One region of the Pseudarthrobacter sp. 05T312 genome, then DNA from elsewhere that is predicted to be linked to it. Evidence: predicted binding sites of a transcription regulator. Region 1 holds the regulator's gene; the other holds the start of a gene.
The links. Region 1 encodes HrcA, which represses chaperone genes, less so after heat shock. Its sites were predicted from a motif close to TTNGCACTCGNNNNNNNCGAGTGCNAA; they were not measured.

Region 1 (7,491 bases):
ACGCGCTGATTGTGGAGGACGGCACCAAGCTGGCCGCGCAGATGCGCCGCGGCGAGGTGCCGGGAATTGACGACGACGACCACGCCGACAAGTACGAACTCGCCGACCAGCTCATCACCGATGCAGGGCTCGGCTGGTATGAGGTCAGCAACTGGGCGCGGAGTCCGGAGCACGCGTGCCGCCACAACCTGGCCTACTGGCGTGGCGACGATTGGTGGGGCATCGGCCCCGGCGCGCACTCGCACGTGGGCGGGGTGCGCTGGTGGAACGTGAAGCACCCGTCCGCGTATGCCAACCGCCTGTCCCAGGGGCATTCGCCTGCGGCGGGCCGGGAAACCCTTGACGCCGAAACCAGGAACATGGAGCGGGTGATGCTGGAAGCGCGCCTGCAGTCAGGCCTTGAGGTTTCGGCCCTCAGCGCCGGAGGAAGGCACCAGGTTGCAGGGCTCATTGCTGACGGCCTGGTGGAGCCGGCCGCCGCTTTCCAGGGCCGCCTTGTCCTTACGCTGAAGGGCAGGCTCCTGGCGGACGCCGTGGTCCGCCGCGTCCTTCCGGACTGACGGCCGCCGGCGCGTCCAAGGGGAGGGCCCGCTCCGCTACTTGATCCAGCGCAGGTTGTACTGGTAGCGGTGCGGCTGGCCCTTGTTGACGTGGATCCCTGCGGCCACGGAGAAGCAGGTCAGCGCGACCCAAATCAGGGTTGCGATCACGGCGAAGATGTTGCCCACGTAGGGAATGAACACCAGGATGTTGGCCAGGACGGCGGCGATGGTGGGGGGCAGGCTGAAGTTCAGTGCCTCTTTGGATTCCTGCGCGGTGAACGGCCCGCGGTGGCGGAAGATCAGGTAGATCAGCAGCGAGGGCACGCAGCCAAGGATCCCGCCGAAATGTGCCAGCGTGGCCCATTGGCGGTCCTCGCTGGCCGTGAGCGGCAGGGCATTGGCGGGGACGCCATGGTACTCGGAGCGGCCTTGGCCGTCCCTGTGATCACGTGCGTTTTCTGCCACAGTCTGTTCCTTCGGAGATGCAAGTGGTGCTGACGTCAAATACGGGTGCGGTGTGCAATACCCCTGGGAGAGCCGGCATTGCACTATCAAGAATACTGGCTCCGGGGGCAGTGTCCGCCCTTCAGGGCACGGTGAGGAAGTCGATGACTTCCTCAACCCGCCCCAGCAGCGATGCTTCCAGGTCGGCGTATGTGCGGACGGCACCCAGCAGTTTCTGCCATCCGAGGCCGATGTCTTCCTTGGTGGCGTGCGGCCAGCCGAAGGCTTTCAGGATCCCGGTCTTCCAGTCCTGTCCACGGGGCACGGCAGGCCACTTGTCGATGCCCAGCACCGCCGGCCGGATAGCCTGCCAGACATCAACGTAGGGGTGTCCCACGATCAGGACATTCCCGGCCGCGCCGGGGGAGGCCATAACGGCGTCGGCGATGCGGGACTCCTTCGAATCCGGAACGAGGTGGTCCACGAGGACGCCGAGCCGCCGGCCGGGACCGGGGTTGAAGCCGGCAACCGCAGCGGCGAGATCGTCGATGCCGTGCAGGGGTTCGACGACGATGCCCTCTACCCGAAGGTCGTCGCCCCAGACCTTTTCCACCAGTTCGGCGTCGTGCTTGCCCTCCACCCAGATACGGCTTGCCTTGGCCACCTGGGCCCGCTGGCCGGCGACCCGGACAGAACCGGAGGCCGTCCTGCCGGCGACCGGACCGCCGGCAGCCGGACGTGGTGCCGGGGGCACGAGCCTGATGGGCCGGCCCTCCAGGAGGAAACCGAAACCCAGCTTGAAGGACCGGGACTTCCCGCGCCGGTCCTCCAGGGCAACCACGTGCATCCCTCCGGATTTTTCCACCCGCGTCACGGCACCCACCCAGCCTGACTGCACATCCTCCAGCACCATGCCCCGCTCCACCGGCACCTCGGGCAATTCCGCTTTGGCCGGGGCGGATATGCCGCGGGGCCCCCAGTTTTGGTAATCCATGGATTCGATCCGCCTAGCGCTAGGTCCTCCGCACCGGAATTTCGCCCGGAGCGGTACCAATGCTAACAACGGGCCAAGGCATAATAGACTGTTAGCACTTAGGCATGTCGAGTGCTAACAAGGTGGCATCTGGCGGGGCATGGGCCCCGCACCGTGGATGGAGGTGGAGAGTGAGCGAGCCACGCAAACTGGAAGTGCTGCGGGCCATCGTGGAGGATTACGTCCACTCCCGCGAGCCGGTCGGGTCGAAGGCCCTGGTTGAGCGGCACCATCTTGGGGTTTCCAGCGCAACTATCCGGAACGATATGGCGGCCCTTGAGGACGAGGGATTAATCACGGCCCCCCACACCAGTGCAGGGCGGATTCCCACGGACAAGGGCTACCGCCTTTTCGTTGACCAGATCTCGGCGGTCAAGCCGCTCTCTGCAGCCGAACGCCGGGCCATCCAGTCCCTGCTTGAAGGCGCAGACGATCTCGACGACGTCCTGGACCGTACTGTCCGGCTGCTTTCCCAGCTGACCAACCAGGTGGCTGTGGTCCAGTATCCGCACCTCAGCAAGGCACTGGTGCGCCACATCGAATTCGTGCTGCTTGCCCCCCGCAAGGTGTTGGTGGTGCTCATTGCCAACAGCGGCAAGGTGGAGCAGCGGGTCATCGACGTCGGCCAGGACCTGGGCGACGACGCCGTGGCAGCACTCCGCACGCGTTTCCTCGCCGCACTGTCCGGGACGCCGCTGAGCCGGCTTGCCACGGCCCTTCCCTCCGTCGTGGCGGGCACAGCGCAGGCACACCGCCAGGCTGCGCACGCCCTGGCACTTGGCCTCGAGGGTCTGGCGCAAAACACCAGGGAGGACCGGATGGTCATGGCCGGGACAGCAAACCTGGCCCGGTCCAACGTGGACTTCCCCCTCAGCATCGGCCCCGTACTCGAGGCCCTTGAGGAGCAGGTGGTGATGCTGCGGTTGCTGAGCGAGATGGCACAGGACCACCGCGGCGTTGCCGTCAGCATCGGAAGGGAGAACCCCTACGACGGCCTGGCCGAGGCCTCGGTAGTGGCCACCGGCTACGGCCCCGACAGCGTCGCCAAGGTAGGGATCCTGGGCCCGACCAGGATGGACTACCCCACCACCATGGCCGCCGTCCGGGCAGTGGCCCGCTACCTTTCCAGGATTTTGGGGCCCTGACCCGCGCGGCCGGAGCATTCTCCGGCCGGGAACAAAGAGCCGGGCGCCCGACTGAACGCAGTACAACAAGGAAGAGATACGAACTTTGAGCAGCCACTATGACGTCCTTGGAGTCTCACCCGAAGCTACGGGCGAAGAGATCAAAAAGGCCTACCGCAAACTGGCCCGTACCCTCCACCCGGACGTAAACCCCGGTGAGGATGCCTCGGAACGCTTCAAGGCAGTAACTCACGCCTACGAGGTCCTTTCCGACCCCCAGAAGCGCCGGATCTACGACACCACGGGCAACGAGAACGGCACGGACAACGGCTTCGGCGGAGCCGGTTACGCGGGCCAGGGCTTCGCATTCCAGGACATCTTCGACACCTTCTTCGGCGCCGGGGGCAGCTCCGGCCCGGCTTCCCGCGTCCGCCGCGGCCAGGACGCCCTCATCAGCGTCCGGATCGACCTTCGCGACGCCGTGTTCGGCGTGAACAAGAAGCTCGAAGTGGACACCGCCGTCGTCTGCCCCACCTGTGAGGGATCCTGCTGCCGGCCCGGCACGCACCCCGAGCGCTGCGACATCTGCGGCGGCAGCGGCCAGGTCCAGCGGGCCGTCCGCTCCATTCTTGGCCAGGTCATGACGGCGGCCCCCTGCGGCACCTGCGAAGGGTTCGGCACCGTCATCAAGGACCCCTGCAACGAATGCAGCGGCCAGGGCCGAATCCGCAGCCGGCGTTCGCTGACCATCAAGGTACCCGCCGGCGTGGCCACCGGAACCAGGATCCAGCTCTCCGGGCAGGGCGAGGCGGGACCTGCCGGCGGCCCCGCCGGCGACCTGTACGTGGAAATCCGTGTCAACAATGACGCCACCTATGTGAGGGAAGGCGATGACCTTCACGCCACCCTGCACATCCCGATGACTGCCGCCGCCCTGGGCACCGACGTCAACCTGGAAACCTTCGACGGCACCCAGGACATCGACGTCAAGCCCGGAACCCAGTCCGGCGAGATCATCACCCTGCGCGGCCTGGGTGTCACCCACCTGCGCGGCTACGGCCGCGGGGACCTGAAGGTCCACCTCCAGGTGGACACGCCGGCCAAGCTCGACCCGGCGCAGGAGGACCTCCTCCGGCAGCTCGCCAAGCTTCGCGGGGAACAGATCACCGAGGGAAAGCTCGCCGCCAGCGGTGGCATGTTCGCCAAGCTTCGGGACCGGTTCGGTAACCTGTAGCGGTGAGCAATCCCGTCTTCTTCACACCCGCCGGCTCGCTGGCCGGAATGGTCCCTGGCGGCCATTTTGTCCTGGACGGTTCCGAGGCACGCCACGCCGTGACGGTCAAACGGCTGTCGCCGGGAGAGTCGGTGGACATCGTCGACGGCGCCGGCACCCGCATGACCGGAAAAATCGTCGCAGCTGCCCCTTCCGGTCTCGAAGTGGAGTGCGGCGCCGTGGCCACGGATGAAAGGCCGGACGTCCGGCTGGTACTGGTCCAGGCGCTGGCCAAGGGTGACCGCGACGAGCTGGCAATCGAGACGGCCACCGAACTGGGGATCGACGCCGTCGTACCGTGGCAGTCCGAACGGTCGATCGTCCGTTGGAAGGGCGACAGGGCCGCCCGCGCCCATGCGAAGTGGGAATCTGCCGTGGCGGCGGCCGCGAAACAGGCGCGCCGGGCCTGGATTCCCGAAGTCCGGGCTGCGGTTGAAACGGCAGGGCTCTCCGCTGCCGTGGAGGCCGCTGACCTGGCGGTCATCCTCCACGAAGACGCTGTGCGCCCGATGCGTGCTGTCCTTCAGGAGTGGCAGGGGAGTGCCCCGGCCGGGATCCGGGAAGTCCTGTTGATTGTCGGTCCGGAGGGTGGCATCAGCCCGCGGGAAGTAACGAAACTTTGCGACAAAGGCGCCGTGACTGCCCTGTTGGGGCACCACGTCCTGCGGTCCTCCACAGCCGGTCCGGCCGCCGTCGTGCTGGCAAGCGACATCCTTGGCCGGTGGGCCGCTACCTGACCTTGAAGGACCTCGTGTCCTCATTGCGGTCCGGCTCCCCGCCGGAACCTGCCTGGGCCACCCGGAGCTCGTAGTCGCCCGGTGGCAGGTTGAGCGCCAGCGTGAAAACTCCCGCCTGCCCCTGGGCGGCGGCCGCCGTGGTCTCTCCGGTCAGGAAGGGCGTTTTGCTGCCGCCGTCCCCGGACTGCAGGATTTGCCAGTGCAGCTTTGCCCCCGGCGACGTGCTGCGGCCGGTGATCTTTACGCTGCCGCTGGGCACCTCGGTGTTTTCCTGGGGATCGATGATCCAGACCGGCGCCACCAGGCCGGCGGCCCGGGTCATCAGTGCGCCCAGCTGGACTTTTCCGAACGCCACGTAGTCCGTGTGGCCGTCCACCAGGATCCGCACCCGGATCTGCTGCCCGGTGTCGATCAGGCCCGAGCTCGCGGCGGCTGCGGTGGCCGTGTAGATCAGCTGCTGGATGGCCCGGGCCGCCATATCAGCGTCGAGGTTGCTGTTGAACGCATCAGCGGAGACGTCAACGGTGATGATGTCCTTGCCCGAAATGGACGTAGCCAGTTTGTCCGGATTCTGCCACGGCGTGAAGAAATCAGGGTCAAGCGGTTTCTCTGACATCATGGCGCGCAGGGCCCGTGTCACCGGGTTTTCCTGCTCCGGGACGTCCCGGAACTCGCGGTAGAGGAAGACGTTCCCGCCCGTGCGGCCGATCCAGTAGACAGGCGCCTTGTTAGAGGACTGGGTGGTTTCCAGCGGGGCGCTGGTGGAGGGTGCGTCCGGCATGGTGCCGCCGGTGGCCGGGACCGAGGCGACGGTCCCCGTAGGGGCTGGTCCGCCTTCGGCAGTGCAGGCAGCGAGCACCGGAACGAGCACCAGGATTCCCGCGAGGACGGCCGGGCGCAGGCGGCCCAGGGGTCGTCCTGCCCTTTCGGGCACAGAGGTTTCCGGCACTGTCCTGCCCTTGTCCTTTCATGGCGTGGCGGGCCGATCCCCCTGGCGGCCTGGCGTTCCAGCAGATGCTGCTGGATTTCCAGCATTGCACAGGGGAGGGCCGCCCCAACCGCACTTTTGCCTCCCCGGCCGCAACTGCAACGGGAACGATATGAGGCCGATATGAAGTTGATACCAAACGCTGCTTTTCGTTGCCGGCGGACGGCCCTTCAGGGTGGCGGAGGTGCAGGTCACTGGCCCGCAAAGTATCCGGCCGGGGCGTGTGCTGGCGTAAGATAAAGGGATCGCTGGCAGGGTGCTCCGTGCAACGGGCACCGGCTGCAGCAAACAACTGATGTCGATCTTCGAGGGGACCACGGGCCTGCGGGCCAGCACCATGACTGAATCAGCAAATGGTAAGCGCCGGCTCAACACGGGCGATGGCAGTCCGGGGGAATTCCCGCACTCCCTTCCCGGCATCCGGACCGAAGTAGTCCTCTTCGAGAACTCAGACCAGATGGTTCAGTCGCTCGGCAGCCATGACGAGGCGCTGCGGTTCATCGAGGAGCAGTTCCCGGACGTCAACTTCCATGCCCGCGGCAACGAACTGTCCATCAGCGGACCGGTCAGCGACGTTCCCCGCATCATGCGGCTCCTCCAGGAGGTCCGTGGCCTTGTGGCCCGCGGCACCGTCATCACCCCCGCGGTGCTGCAGCAGCTGGTGGCGCTCCTGCGCACGCAGTCACTGCAGAATCCCGTGGACGTGCTGACCCACGACATCCTCTCCAGCCGCGGCCGGACCATCCGGCCCAAGACGCTCAACCAGAAGACCTACGTTGACGCCATTGACGCCAACACGGTGATCTTCGGCATCGGTCCGGCCGGTACCGGCAAGACCTACCTGGCCATGGCGAAAGCCGTCCAGGCACTGCAGCAGAAGGAAGTCAGCCGGATTATCCTGACGCGCCCCGCGGTGGAGGCTGGCGAGCGGCTCGGGTTCCTGCCCGGTACGCTCAGCGACAAGATCGACCCCTACCTGCGCCCCCTTTACGACGCCCTGCACGACATGATGGACCCGGAATCCATTCCACGGCTCATGGCTGCCGGCACCATCGAAGTGGCACCCCTCGCCTACATGCGGGGACGTACCCTCAACGACGCCTTCATCATCCTCGACGAGGCCCAGAACACCACGCCGGAACAGATGAAAATGTTCCTCACCCGGCTAGGGTTCGGGTCCAAGATGGTGGTCACCGGAGACGTGACCCAGGTGGACCTTCCCTTTGGGACGCGTTCCGGGCTGCGGATCGTCGAAGAAATCCTCCAAGGCATCGAGGGCGTGAACTTCTCCGTCCTGGACGCCGCCGACGTCGTCAGGCACAGGCTCGTTGGCGACATCGTCAACGCGTA
Region 2 (7,491 bases), on a different contig from region 1:
GGTCATCGAGGTTCCCGCCCGCGATGCGGACGTGAACCTGTCCGGGACGGGACGGGACCAGGCCAAAGCGCTGGGCAGCGCCCTGGGCCGGATCGCTGCGGAGCTGCGGCCGGACGCTGTGGTGTCCTCCCCCTATGCTCGGGCCCGGCAGACGGCCGAGATCGCGGTGGAAACCGCCGGGTGGCCGGTGCAGGTGCGCACGGACGAGCGGCTCCGGGACCGTGAGCTGGGCATCCTGGACCGGCTCACCCGGCTGGGAGTGGAGAACCGCTACCCGGAGGAATCCGAGCGCCGGGACTGGCTCGGCAAGCTGTACTACCGGCCGCCCGGAGGGGAATCCTGGGCCGACGTGGCACTGCGGCTCCGGTCCGTCCTGGCGGAGTTGAACAACCTGGGCAACGGACACCGGGTGATGCTGGTGTGCCACGACGCCGTGATCATGCTGTTCCGCTACGTGCTGGACGGGCTCAGTGAAGAAGAGCTGCTGGACCTTGCCGCCAGGGAAGCCATCCTCAACGCGTCGGTGACCCGGTTCGTCCGCCCGTCCGGCGCGGGCCCGTGGACACTGGAGAGCTTCAATGTTGCCGACCACCTGGCCGAGCAGGGCGTCGCGGTCACGGAGCACGGAGGAGATACCAGTGTCCAGCCGCAGTGACTCCTCTCCCGTCCCCGTAACGCCCTCGCTCCTGCGGGACTGGCGGTTGCCGGCACCGGGCGCTGACAAGTATTCCCGCGGCTCGGTGCTGGTGGTGGGCGGCGCCCGCTCCACCCCCGGTGCGGCACTGCTGGCAGGCGTTTCGGCGCTGCGTGCGGGAGCGGGGAAACTTACGCTGGCCGTGGCGGAGTCGGTGGCCGTACAACTTGGAGTGGCGGTACCGGAATGCGGGGCCATCCCGATGCCGGAAACGTCCGGCGGCTCCGTCAAGGCCGAACTCGATGGCATCTCCTCCTACCTGGACCGGGCGGACACCCTGCTGGTCGGGCCCGGGCTGGACGACCCCGACCTCGCCGGCGAACTGCTGCAGGCCATGCTTCGCCGCGAGGCTGGCCGTGGCGGGGACGGCACCTCCGGCGATCCCGACGGCAGCCAAGGAGGTCCCGCCGTCGTCCTCGATGCCTATGCCCTGGCCGCTATGGTGCACCTGGAGGACCAGCTGGACCCTTGGCGCGGCCGGTTGATCCTCACGCCGAATCCCACCGAAGCGGCGATCCTGCTGGGACGGGACGTGGCGGACCTCGAAAAGGACGTCGCCGAAATCTCTGAACGGTTTGGTGCCGTGGTCAGCTGCCAGGGGCTGATCAGCAAGCCAACGGGGCTCGATGCCGACGGCCCCGCCCTGTGGAAAATCACCACCGGGTACGGCGGTTTGGGCACGTCCGGCAGCGGCGACGTCTTGGCGGGGGCGATTTCCGGGCTCCGGGCGCGCGGCACCACCGCCGCGCAGGCAGCCTGCTGGGGTACGCACCTGCACGCGGCGGCCGCGGACCGGCTGGCCAGCAGGATGGGGCCGCTGGGATTCCTGGCCCGCGAGCTGGCCGATGAACTGCCCGCGCTGATGCTGGAACTCAGCGTCTGAACGCAGGCCCCGGCGGCGGGGCCGGGCGGCCGGATCCCGGACGCATGTCCCCGGACGCGTGGATGGCCCCCGGCCGGAACCGGGGGCCACCGTGGCGGGAGGTTAAGGCCTACGCTGCCGATGCGCTGTCTGGCGCTGTGGCGTGCACAGAATGGCGATACGCCCCAAAAAGGCAGTCAACAGATGTGCCCGCCTCCCGGTCCTGTGGTGAAACTAAGCGGCGATTTCCTGCTTTGCCCCCTTCGTTTCAATCTCGATCTTGCGCGGCTTGGCCTTTTCGGCGACCGGGATCCGCAGCGTCAGGACGCCGGCGTCGTAGCTGGCCTTGACGTGGTCAGTATCCAGCGTGTCACCGAGGATCAGTTGGCGGCTGAAGACGCCGCGCGGCCGTTCGGAGGCGACCAATTCGGTGTCCTTGCCCACGGGGTCCGGGCGTTCGGCCCGCACCGTCAGGACATTCCGTTCAACATCCAGGTCCACCGAGTCCGCCGTAACGCCGGGCAAATCGAAGGCCACGACGAATTCCTGGTCCTCACGCCATGCATCCATCGGCATCGCCGCCGGGCGTGCAGCCGTGCCGAGGACCTGCTGGGCCAGCCTGTCCAGCTCGCGGAACGGATCGGTTCGCATCAACATGGCTTCCCTCCTCGTAAGAGATGGTCCAACATCATTTCCCACATCAGCCGATCTATGGTGGCTGATATAGATTTTTTAGCACTGGAAGACCAGGTCCGCAAGGGTTTCCAGCAGCGGATTCCGGAAGATTTTCCGCCCCCGTGGGCACACAAAAGGGCCCTTCCAGCTGTGCATAGGCAGGCAGTGGAAGGGCCCTTTCCGAGGATGGCGGTCAGTCCCTGGTGGGGTCCGGGCGGAGCGGCGCGGGGCCGGGATCCGGGACGGGCAGCGGGCCCGGGGGCTCCGGCGCGGGGAACGGGTTCGGGGACGGCGGGCCGGGCGGGCGCGGCTGGGTGGGGTCCGGGGAGGTGGGCTCCGGGCCGGGTTCCGGCGGAAACGGCTCAGGTTCGTGCACTGGCGGGATGGTCATGAACTTCCCTTCTCACACTGGGCGGATGTGCCTTGAACTGACCAGCCTACGCTTGCGCCCCGCCGGCAACCACCCTCCACTCCCCGGTTGCTCCATCAGTCGTGGTTCCTAGACACCGGGTTTGGGAGCCGTAAGTGATGGAGCATCACGACGGCGGGAGGTTTCCACCGTGCGCAGCGCTTAGTCCGCGGCACCCACCAGCCGCAGCCAGGACCCCAACTGGCCGGGGTCCGCCTCGCCGCAGCGGTAGCCGACGTACCCGTCCGGGCGGACCGCCACCACGCCCCGCCCGGGGTGGCTGGTGAGCCGGTGGACGTGGACCAGTGGCGAACCGGGACCCGCAGGGAAAGCGGGGCCGGCACCCGCGGGGCCCGGGCCGGCGTCGCGCTCGAACAACAGGTGTATGCCCGGCACAGCGGTCAGGTCGTGAAGTCGGGCCACCCGTCCGCCCACGGCGGCGGGCCCGTCCGGCAGCCGCTCCCCAGGCCGCGGCCATCCGCCGCCCCTGGGCATCCGGTCACGTGATATCGCACTGCCGCGGTAGTTCACGAACGGCTGGGCCAGCAGCCTGATGCCCTTGGAAGTGAGCCACCGCCGGCGCAGCAGCAGCGGCAGCACCGGCGCGAAGACGGGCAGGACGCTCCGGGCCAGGCGGGCCACCCGATGCGGCGAGGCTTCGCCGAAAAAGATCACGTGCGTCAGCGCCAGCACCCGCCGGGCCGCCAGCCGCCGCTCCTGTCCGTAGCTTTCCAGCAGTTCCGGGAGCGGCGTGCCTGCGGACGAGGCGAAGCCCAGCTTCCAGCCGAGGTTGAGGGCATCGAGGATGCCGTTGTTCATGCCCTGGCCGGCGGCGGGTGAGTGGGCGTGCGCGGAATCTCCGGCCAGGAAGACGGGACTGGAGCCGAAGGTGCTGGCAATCCGGTGCTGCAGCGGAATCTGCGCCGACCAGCGCACCTCGCTGACCGCAGCACCCAGACCGGATCCACCCAGTCCCGACTCCCCCACCAGCCTGGCCACCTCCTCGGCGGGAATGGGTGGACCCAGCTGGCCGAACCGGGCTCCGGGCGCCGGGGTTGCCGGACGGGTTGCCAGCATCCGCCAGGTGGCACCCTCGCCCAGCGCGAACAGGAAGACCAGCCCGGCTGCGCCGACGGCCACGTGCAGCAACCCCTCGTCCAGGGAGCCATCAAGTTCAAGGTCGGCCATGACCGCTTCCACCCCGTACGGGCCCCCGCGCCACTGCGCACCGGTCAGGCCCCGGACAGTACTTGCCTGCCCGTCGCAGCCGGCCAGGAACCGGGACACGTGGTGCTCCGCCAGGTTGCGCCCCAGGCCCCCGGCGGGATGCAGCTCCGCGCGCACCAGGCTTTGCGTGGACGCCAGGGCTGGCTCCCGCTCGAACCCGCGGAACTCCACGCCCCAGTCCACGTGGATCCCCCGGGCCTGAAGCGCCTGGCAGAGGACGTCCTCGACGTCGGCCTGCCGGACCAGGGTGAGGTGTGGGAAGGCCGTGTCCGGGAGGTCCGCGTGGCCCAGCCGGGCTTCGACAACGTGCCGGCCCAGGTGGATGCGTGCCTCGGGAGTGGTGTCGGCGCGGTTGAGCAGCTCATCGGTCACCCCCAGGGGGCGCAGGCCCTCCAGCGCCCTGGCGTGCAGCATCATGGCGCGGGAAGGACGCGCTCTGCTCGCGCGCCGGTCCACCACCCGAACTGTGGCGCCGTGGGCGTGCGCCTGGAGGGCAGTGGTGAGTCCGGCGGGACCAGCGCCGACCACCAGGACGTCGCTGTCCGCCGTCGTACCTTGACCGGGTGCCATGGGCGGCGGATGTTAGTTGGGGTTGAGGAGCCGCCACCAGGCGTGGTCTGCCTGGACGGCGGCCGTCATCGCGGCGGGGTTGGCGAGCACCTCGTCGCGGCGCAGTCCAGGAAGCACCTTGTAGCTGATGGACCCGGGGACGCTGACCAGTTCCAGGACGCGCCACAGGGCTGCGGCGTACTTGCGGGCGCGTTCTGGACCGTCCCATTCGTACAGCCCGCGGTAGGCGCCGAAGGTGTCGTGGGCGCACCAAAGCTTGGAGACAAACCCCGGGAACCCCACAAAGAGCGGGGTGTTCAGCAGGCTCTCCGCCTCGAACAGGCGGTGCGCCCTGCCGCGGACCAGCCGGAGGGTGAAGGCCACCACCAGGACGCAGGGCTCGGCGGTCCGGCGGTCGACGGAGGTCTCCCGGTAGACCCGCGCGGTGCTTCCGTCGGCGAACCGCAGCACCCTGCCAACATTGTGTTTCGGAAGATGGACCTGCCGGCGGACCAGCATGGCACCGGACGCCGCCACGCAGCGGGCCACCGCCAGCCATGCCTGGGCCCGGGGAGCGGGTCCGGATTCGACGGTCATGGTGCCTCCTATCCTCGCAAAGCCCTTCCAGCCTGCCGGGCCGCGCGGCAGGCACCCAGAGTCTTTCGCCCCTTTCGGCTCCCCCGGTAGCGAACGCCCTGCGGGGTTGCCGGAGGGGGTCTATATATTGAATCCATGACCTCCACTTTCCTGCAGGATTCCACCGGTACCGCTGCCCCGGTCCCCCCGGTTGCCAAGAAGATCCCCACCGAACGCACGCACCACGGGGAGACGTTCGTGGACAACTACGAGTGGCTGCGGGACAAGGAATCGGCGGAGGTGGTGGAGCACCTGAGGGCCGAAAACGCCTACCAGGAAGCCGTCACCGCGCACCAGGCACCGCTCCGGGAGGCCATCTTCCAGGAGATCAAGGGCCGCACCCAGGAGACCGACCTGTCCGTCCCGCACCGCAAGGACGGCTGGTGGTACTTCAGCCGCTCCGCGGAGGGCAAGGAGTACGGCATCCACTGCCGGGTAAAGGCAGAGGACACCGGGGACAAGGTGGCCGACTGGACGCCGCCGGCCGTGGAGGCCGGGGTGGAAATCCCGGGCGAGGAGATCCTTCTGGACGGCAACGTGGAGGCCGAAGGCAAGCCGTTTTTCTCCGTTGGCGGGACGGCGGTCACCGTGGACGGAAACCTGTACGCCTATGCGGTGGACAACGCCGGCGACGAACGCTTCACGCTGCGGATCAAGGACCTGCGCACGGGCGGCCTGCTGCCGGATGTCATCGAGAACATCTTCTACGGGGTGGCGTTCTCCCCGGACGGCACCCGCCTGTTCTACACCGTGGTGGACGACTCCTGGCGCCCGTACCAGGTGAAGGCGCACGTCCTGGGCACGCCCGTGTCGGAGGACGTGGTGGTGTACCAGGAGGACGACGCCGCCATGTGGCTGGGCTTCGAACTCTCCGCGGACCGGCGCCACCTGGTGCTGGGGATCGGATGCTCGGAGTACAGCGAAACCAGGCTGCTGCGCTTCGACGATCCTGCCGGCACCGTCACTACGGTGATTTCCCGCAACGAGCGCGTCCTGTACGAGGCAGAGCCTTTCCTGCTGGACGGGGAGGAACGCATCCTGCTCACGCACAACCGCGGCGCCATCAACTCCATGGTCTCCCTGGCTTACCCGGCCGAGCTGGAAAAGCCGCTGGCCGAGCAGGCCTGGCAGACCGTCGTCGGGCATTCCGACGACGTGCGCGTCAACGGCGCCGGCGTCACCGCCACGCACCTGGTGGTGTCCATCCGCAAGGACACCATCGAACGCGTGCAGGTGATGGGACTGGCCGGCCTGGGCACGCCCGCCCAGCAGGAGCCCGTGGAACCGGCTTTCGACGAGGAGCTTTACACCGCCGGCGTGGGCGGCTCGGACTATGAATCCCCCGTCATCCGGCTGGGCTACACGTCCTACTTCACGCCGTCGCGCATCTACGATTTCGTCCTGCCCACGCCCGGGCAGCCGGCCGGTGAGCTGCTGCTGCGCAAGGAAAGCCCGGTCCTGGGCGGCTATGACGGCAGCGACTACGTGGCCACCAGGGAATGGGCGACCGCCGGCGACGGCACACGTATCCCGCTGTCCGTCTTGCGGCACAAGGGCGTGAAGCAGGATTCGACGGCGGCTGGCCTGGTCTACGGGTACGGCTCGTATGAGATGAGCATGGACCCGGGCTTCGGCATCGCGCGGTTGTCGCTGCTGGACCGCGGCATCGTGTTCGTGATCGCCCACATCCGCGGCGGCGGCGAGCTGGGGCGGCACTGGTACGAGGACGGCAAGAAGCTCACCAAGAAGAACACCTTCACCGACTTCGTGGACGCCACCGACTGGCTGGCAGGCTCCGGATGGGTGCACCCGGCCCGGATCGCCGCTCTCGGCGGCTCCGCGGGCGGGCTGCTGATGGGCGCCATCGCCAACATGGCGCCCGAAAAGTACGCCGCCATTGTGGCGCAGGTGCCGTTCGTGGACCCGCTCACCAGCATCCTGGACCCGGACCTGCCGCTCTCCGCGCTGGAGTGGGAGGAATGGGGCAACCCCATCACCGATCCCCAGGCCTACGCCTACATGAAGTCCTACTCCCCGTATGAGAACGTGCGGGAGGTGGCGTACCCCAAGATCGCCGCCGTGACGTCCTTCAACGACACCCGGGTCCTCTACGTGGAGCCGGCCAAGTGGGTGCAGGAACTGCGGAACAAGACCACGGGGACCGAGCCCATCGTCATGAAGATCGAGATGGACGGCGGCCACGGCGGCGCCTCCGGCCGGTACGTGCAGTGGCGCGAACGGGCCTGGGACTACGCGTTCATCGCCGATGCCCTGGGCGCCACGGAACTCCTCCCCGGCGCCGGCCTGAAGTAACCCATCGGTTGCTCCCCACCGGCCCCCTGGCCTCGCAAGCTCGGCTGGGGAACCCTGCCGGCGTGGGCCCACGTAAACGCCGTTTTCAGCCCTCAATACGGCAGTTACGGAGCAATCGATGCGCAT

Region 2: the regulator HrcA is predicted to act here: its motif matches at 2,289-2,315, upstream of AC1DIP_RS00155 (Hsp20/alpha crystallin family protein).

The regions. Positions count from the first base shown of each region.
Region 1 is NZ_JBFTLY010000004.1:38,222-45,712, reverse strand. Features, by position in the region: gene hemW (radical SAM family heme chaperone HemW) at 1-560, shown strand, start outside; gene AC1DIP_RS07905 (DUF4870 domain-containing protein) at 597-1,007, opposite strand; gene AC1DIP_RS07900 (DUF3097 domain-containing protein) at 1,129-1,980, opposite strand; gene hrcA (heat-inducible transcriptional repressor HrcA) at 2,151-3,164, shown strand; gene dnaJ (molecular chaperone DnaJ) at 3,250-4,377, shown strand; gene AC1DIP_RS07885 (16S rRNA (uracil(1498)-N(3))-methyltransferase) at 4,380-5,153, shown strand; gene AC1DIP_RS07880 (GerMN domain-containing protein) at 5,146-6,063, opposite strand; gene AC1DIP_RS07875 (PhoH family protein) at 6,479-7,491, shown strand, end outside.
Region 2 is NZ_JBFTLY010000001.1:26,295-33,785, reverse strand. Features, by position in the region: gene AC1DIP_RS00165 (histidine phosphatase family protein) at 1-655, shown strand, start outside; gene AC1DIP_RS00160 (NAD(P)H-hydrate dehydratase) at 639-1,577, shown strand; gene AC1DIP_RS00155 (Hsp20/alpha crystallin family protein) at 1,791-2,213, opposite strand; gene AC1DIP_RS00150 (hypothetical protein) at 2,425-2,622, opposite strand; gene AC1DIP_RS00145 (FAD-dependent monooxygenase) at 2,803-4,437, opposite strand; gene AC1DIP_RS00140 (hypothetical protein) at 4,450-5,013, opposite strand; gene AC1DIP_RS00135 (S9 family peptidase) at 5,149-7,365, shown strand.